DNA from 2 places in the Nonomuraea composti genome. Region 1 is predicted to be linked to the other one. Evidence: predicted binding sites of a transcription regulator. Region 1 holds the regulator's gene; the other holds the start of a gene.
The links. The regulator HrcA, encoded in region 1, represses chaperone genes, less so after heat shock. The targets are predictions, from matches to a motif close to TTGGCACTCTCNNNNNGAGAGTGCCAA.
Positions count from the first base shown of each region.

Region 2: groES (co-chaperone GroES) is a predicted target of HrcA. The motif match lies at 1,376-1,402, and genes of this name have one in related genera.

Region 1 covers NZ_JAATEP010000006.1:57,560-60,967, reverse strand. Annotated here, with positions in the region: gene dnaJ (molecular chaperone DnaJ) at 1-751, opposite strand, end outside; gene hrcA (heat-inducible transcriptional repressor HrcA) at 763-1,773, opposite strand; gene HCN51_RS10660 (hypothetical protein) at 2,254-2,742, shown strand; gene HCN51_RS10655 (DUF3097 family protein) at 2,760-3,408, shown strand, end outside.
Region 2 covers NZ_JAATEP010000050.1:23,842-27,249, reverse strand. Annotated here, with positions in the region: gene HCN51_RS44795 (class I SAM-dependent methyltransferase) at 1-1,124, opposite strand, end outside; gene groES (co-chaperone GroES) at 1,492-1,803, shown strand; gene groL (chaperonin GroEL) at 1,876-3,408, shown strand, end outside.

The sequences.
Region 1 (3,408 bases):
CGAGGAACAGGTCTCCGGGCGGGCCGCCGCCGGGGCCGACCTCGCCCTCGCCGGCGAGCTGGATGTGGGTGCCGTCCTCGACGCCCGCGGGGATGCGGACCTTGATGGTGCGGCGGGTGCGCACGCGGCCGTCGCCGGAGCACTCCTGGCAGGGGTGGCGGATGATCGTGCCGAAGCCGCCGCACTGCGGGCACGGGCGGGAGGTCATGACCTGGCCCAGGAACGACCGGGTCACCTGGGAGATCTCGCCCCGGCCGTTGCACATGTCGCAGGTGTCGGGGTGGGTGCCGGGCGCGGTGCCGGCGCCGTGGCACACCTCGCACAGCACGGCCGTGTCGACGACCAGCTCGCGGGTGGTGCCGAACGCGGTCTCGCGCAGGTCGAGCTCCACCCGGATGGTGGCGTTGCGGCCCCTGCGGGCGCGGGAGCGCGGGCCCCTGCTGCCGGTGGCGGTGCCGAAGAAGGCGTCCATGATGTCGCTGAACGGGAAGCCCGCGCCGAAGCCGCCGGCGCCCGCTCCCGCCCCGGCGCCGCCGAAGGGGTCGCCACCCAGGTCGTACATCTGGCGCTTGTTCGTGTCGGACAGCACCTCGTAGGCCTGCGTGATCTCCTTGAACCGCTCCTGGGTCTCAGGATCGGGGTTCACGTCCGGGTGCAGCTCGCGGGCGAGACGGCGGTAGGCCTTCTTGATCTCATCCTGACTTGCGTCACGGCGCACCCCGAGGGTGGCGTAGTAGTCGCTGTTTGCCACTTATCGACCTCTTATGATGCAGCCAGGATCTGGCTGACGTAGCGTGCCACCGCGCGTACGGCGCCCATCGTCACGGGATAGTCCATCCTGGTCGGCCCCAGCACTCCGAGCCGGGCCAGTTGGTTGTCGCCAGAACCGTATCCGGTCGCGACGACGGATGTCCCCCGCAGGTACGGGTTTTCCGCGCCGATGCGCACGGTGAGCGCGGACGGGGTGTCGGATGTCTCGCCGAGCAGCCGCATGAGGACGACCTGCTCCTCCAGCGCCTCCAGCACGTCACGCAGGCCGGTGGCGAAGTCGGCGCCGGCGAGATTGGCGGCGCCGGCGAACACGATCTTCTCGTCGTGCCGCTCGACCAGGGTCTCCAGCAGCACCGACAGGATCGTCGCCGCCGCGGGCCGGTCTTCCGGGGCCAGCCGCTCGGGCAGGTCGGCGACCAGCTCGGGGACGCTGCTCAGGCCGCAGCCGTCGAGGCAGGCGTTGAGCACGGCGCGCAGGTGCGCGATCCGGGTCTCGTCGACCACTTCGGGCAGCTCGACCACGCGCTGCTCGACGCGGCCGGTGTTGGTGATGAGCACGAACATGACCCGCCGGTCGTTCAGCGGGACCAGCTCGACGTGCCTGACGGTCGACCGGGTGAGTGTCGGGTATTGGACGACCGCCACCTGCCGGGTGAGCTGCGCGAGCAGCCGGACCGTGCGGGTGACCACGTCGTCGAGGTCGACCGCGCCGGCGAGGAACGACTCGATCGCCCTGCGCTCGGCCGCCGACAGCGGTTTGACCTGCGAGAGCCGGTCGACGAACAGGCGGTAGCCCTTGTCCGTCGGGACGCGGCCCGCGCTGGTGTGCGGCTGGGTGATGTAGCCTTCCTCCTCCAGCGCGGCCATGTCGTTCCTGACCGTCGCCGGGGAGACCTTCAGGTTGTGGCGCTCGGCAAGCGCCTTGGAGCCCACCGGTTCGTTGGTGGACACGTAGTCTTCGACAATGGCGCGGAGCACCGCCAGTTTCCTATCGTCGAGCACGTGCTCACCTCCTGCCTCTGTCCATATCAGGAACGCGAGGTCTAGCACTCTGTGTTCCCGAGTGCCAAGTGTACGGCTCTCGCCCACAAGGTGCGATAACACCGCGTCCCACATCCTGCTTCTAGCTTCTTGGAAGCGTCTGGCCTCACACTTGCCCGTATGAGCGACGATTCCCGGCCGCCGTCGTACGGGCCCCCGCCTGGGCAGGGTCCCTACCACGGTCAACCACAGCCTCCCCAGTACGGCCCGCAGCCGGGGTCGCAGCCTGGTTTCGGCCAAGGGCCGCCGCCGCCGTCTTGGCAGCCGCCGTCCGGTCCGGCCGCACCGCCGCCGTACGGTGAGGCCACCCGGTTCGGCCCGCCACCTCAGTACGGACAGCACGGCCAACAAGCCCAGTTTCCACCACGAATCAACTCCAAAGCCATAAAACCCAGCCTGTGGTGGCTGGCGGCGGCCTGGGGCGTGTTCCTGGCCTGCTGCGTGGCCGGCGTGCTCCTGTTCGGCGGCAGCGTGGCCGGCGGCGTCGCGAACCTGGCGCCGACCAGGACGTTCGCCTCCGGCGAGACCATCACCGTGCCCGTCGACCCCGCCCAGAAGCCCGGCGTCTACATCGCCAGCGACACGCAGGTCACCTACGACTGCTCCATCACCGGCGGCTCCGGCCAGGCCAAACTCGCCAGGACCACGGGCTCGCAGAAGGTCACGGCGGGCGGCGCCGTCTGGGAGCAGTTCCTCGTCATCAACGCCCCCGCCAAGGGCGACTACCAGCTCACCTGCACCAACCAGGAGCAGGCCGCCGTCCGGTACGGCGTGGGCCGCGACGCCTTCTCCGCCGTGGGCGGCATCACCGGCGGCCTGGCCGCCCTGATCCTCGTCCCCGCCGCCGGGCTGCTCGTGGCCGTCGGCGGCACCATCACCGTCCTCGTCCGGCGCAGCGGCGCCCGGAAGCGCCTTGCGGTCGGCGGGTGATTTGCTACGGTCCCCGTGTGTACGAGGGCGATGTACTGGCGGGAAATTGGCGACGGCCGGGCAAGGGCAAGATCCCTAAGGTGCCCGCCGAGCCGGACCTCGTCGTGGAGGACGCCGACAGCGGCTTCTGCGGCGCCGTGGTGGCCTGCGACAAGGAGGCCGTCACTCTTGAGGACCGGTTCGGCAAGCGCCGCCTGTTCCCGCTCGCGCCCGCCGCGTTCCTGCTCGACGGCAAACCCGTGACCTTGGTACGCCCCGCGGCCACCCCCGCGTCCGCCCCCCGGCGCAGCGCCTCCGGCTCCATCGCCGTGGAGGGCCTGCGGGCCAGGGTCGCCCGGCAGAGCCGCATCTACGTCGAAGGCGTGCACGACGCCGCCCTCGTCGAGAAGATCTGGGGCCACGACCTGCGCGTCGAAGGGGTCGTGGTCGAGTACCTGGAAGGCGTGGACGACCTGCCCGCCATCGTCGAGGAGTTCGGCCCCGAGCCGGGGCGGCGGCTCGGCGTGCTGGTCGACCACCTGGTGCCCGGCTCCAAGGAGAGCCGGATCGCGGCCGCGATCACCTCACCCGACGTGCTGGTCGTGGGGCACCCGTTCATCGACATCTGGCAGGCGGTCAAGCCGTCCGTGCTGCGCATCCCCGCCTGGCCCGACGTGCCGCACGGGG
Region 2 (3,408 bases), on a different contig from region 1:
GTCAGGATGACGATCAGGGAATTATCGCCTTTGAGCCGCAAATCGGCACGAAGGCGTTCGATGTCGATGGCGGAGCCGCGCTTCTTGATGGTGACATTGCCGATTTGTCGCTCGCGGAGGGCGGTGCGGAGTTTTTTCAGGGAAAAGGGGAAGATGTCGTCCACCTCGTACGCGCTGGCCCAGGGAGTGGCCACCTCCGCGTCCGACGTGATGTAGGCGATCATCGGGTCGAGCAGCCTCCCTCCGACCAGCTCGGCCACCTCGCCCACCAGATGCGCGCGCACGGCGGCGCCGTCGGGCTCGTAGACGTAGCGGCCGGGCGCGCCCGCAGGGGCCCGCACGCCCGTGGCCGCCAGCGTGTGACCGCCCGGCAGCAGGGTCGCCCGCCGGCCGCCGGCCCCGTGGCCGCTCCACAGGGTCGCCTCCTTCACCTCGCCCTTGTACGAGACCCACTCGGCCTCGGCGCCCTCCGGGATGAACTCGTACGGGATGCCGGGAGCGACCTTGAGACAGGCCAGGCGGGCGCGCGCGACCAGGTCGAGCACCACCGGCCAGGGCGGGGAGTAGGCCATGGGGTCGAACGTCCGGCCCCGGCCCGTGCGCCTGGCCGGGTCGGCGAACAGCACGTCGTACTCCTCGGGCCGCACCTCCGCCGCGTCCCCCACCCGCACCGTCACCCGATCGGCCAGCCCGAACGCCTCCGCGTTGGCCCTGGCCACGGCGACCGTCAGCGGGTCGGTGTCCATGGCCGTCACCGTGCAGCCGGCCCGCGCCAGCGCCAGCAGGTCACCGCCGACGCCGCAGCACGCGTCCACGACCCTGGGGGCGCCTTCGCCGTGCAGGGCCAGCAGGCGGCGGGCGCGGTGCTCGGCGACCTCCGCCCGCGTGGACTGCTCCAGGCCGTGCGGCGTGAAGAACATCCGCCCGGCGTCCGCGCCGAACTTGGCCACGGCCCGGGCCCGCAGGCCGGCCTGGGTGAGGGCCGCGGAGGTGAGCGCCGCGTCGTACGTCCGGCGCAGGGTCGTGGCGGCGGCGACCGGATCGGCGCCCGCCAGCTCCTCGGCCTCCGCCAGAGCGCGCCTGCCGCGCGGGGTCAGCAACTCGGTGAAGGCGTCGAGATCCACGTCACCTGACGTTAGCGCCATGCCGGAGCACGCCGGAGCACGCCGCAGCACGCCGGCGTCCGGGACCGCCCGGCGGCAGGGCGGTGGCGGCGCGGCGGCTTTCGGCGTGTCAGGGAGCGGCGCGGCGGTGGTTTCTCGTGTCGCCGCACGTGGAAGACTGGAGCGGGCAGGTCACGAGCTTGTGGCCGTCTGATCGCTCTCAGCAGACGCGTTCGTGTTGACTGTCAAGCCCCTCTTGCATATGTTTCCTGTTGGCACTCTCCCCTTGAGAGTGCCAACGTGCGACGAGGCAGGTCTGACACCCGCGACGGCAGGCCCAGCTGGTCGCCTCTTCTAGATCATTCAAATCTGAAGGGGAGGTCCGATCGTGACGACCGCCACCAAGGTTCCCGTTAAGCCGCTCGGCGACCGCATCGTGGTCCAGCCGCTTGAGGCCGAGCAGACCACCGCTTCCGGCCTGGTCATCCCGGACACCGCCAAGGAGAAGCCGCAGGAGGGCAAGGTCCTCGCGGTGGGCCCCGGCAACTGGGACGAGGACGGCGACAAGCGGATTCCGCTCGACGTCTCTGAGGGCGACATCGTCCTCTACAGCAAGTACGGCGGCACCGAGGTCAAGTACGGCGGCGAGGAGTACCTCGTGCTCTCCGCCCGCGACGTTCTCGCGATCATCGAGAAGTAGGCCGGATGTGTCGAGCCCCGGGCGCTCTAGAGGGCGGCCGGGGCTTTCGACGCTAGGAGAGGACTTTCAGCAATGGCGAAGATCCTGGAGTTCGACGAGGACGCCCGCCGCGCGCTCGAGCGCGGCGTGAACGCCCTCGCGGACGCCGTGAAGGTAACCCTCGGCCCGCGTGGCCGCAACGTCGTCATCGACAAGAAGTTCGGTGCGCCGACGATCACGAACGACGGTGTGACCATCGCTCGTGAGATCGAGCTGGAGGAGCGCTACGAGAACCTCGGCGCCCAGCTCGCCAAGGAAGTTGCCACCAAGACCAACGACATCGCGGGTGACGGCACCACCACCGCGACCGTCCTGGCCCAGGCGATGGTCCGCGAGGGCCTGCGCAACGTCGCCGCCGGCGCCTCGCCGCTGTCGCTCAAGCGCGGCATCGACAAGGCCGCCAAGGCCGTCAGCGACAAGCTGCTCGCCAGCGCCCGCGAGGTCGGCGACAAGAAGGAGATCGCCAACGTAGCGACGATCTCCGCCCAGGACGCGCAGATCGGCGGCCTGATCGCCGAGGCGTTCGACAAGGTGGGCAAGGACGGTGTCCTCACCGTCGAAGAGTCCAACGCCATGGGCATGGAGCTCGAGTTCACCGAGGGCATGCAGTTCGACAAGGGCTACCTGTCGGCCTACATGGTGACCGACCCCGAGCGGATGGAGTCCGTCCTCGAGGACGCCTACATCCTGCTCACCCAGGGCAAGATCTCCTCCATCGCGGACTTCCTGCCGCTGCTGGAGAAGGTCGCCCAGACGAAGAAGCCGCTGCTCGTGGTCGCCGAGGACGTCGAGGGCGAGGCCCTGGCCGTCCTGGTCACCAACAAGATCCGCGGCACCTTCACCTCCGTCGCCGTCAAGGCCCCCGGCTTCGGCGACCGCCGCAAGGCGATGCTCCAGGACATGGCCATCCTCACCGGCGGCCAGGTCGTCAGCGAGGAGGTCGGCCTCAAGCTGGAGCACGTCGGTCTCGAGGTGCTCGGCACGGCCCGCCGCGTCGTCGTCACCAAGGACGCCACGACCATCGTCGACGGCGCCGGTGACGCGCAGGCCATCGAGGACCGCGTCAAGGAGATCAAGATTGCCATCGAGCAGTCCGACTCCGACTGGGACCGCGAGAAGCTGCAGGAGCGCCTGGCCAAGCTCGCCGGCGGTGTGTGCGTGCTGCGCGTCGGCGCCGCCACCGAGGTCGAGCTCAAGGAGAAGAAGCACCGCCTCGAGGACGCGATCTCCGCGACGCGCGCCGCGATCGAGGAGGGCATCGTCTCCGGCGGTGGCTCCGCGCTCATCCACATCTCCAAGGACCTCGACGACCTCGGCCTGACGGGCGACGAGGCCACCGGCGTCGGCATCGTCCGCCGCGCCCTGGTGGAGCCCGCCCGCTGGATCGCCGAGAACGCCGGTCTCGAGGGCTACGTGGTGACGCACAAGGTGGCCGAGCTGGAGCCGGGTCACGGCCTCAACGCCGCCACCGGCGAGTACGTGAACCTGCTCGACCAGGGCGTCATCGACCCGGTCAAGGTCACGCGCTCGGCCGTGCAGAACGCGGCTTCGATCGCGGGCATGCTG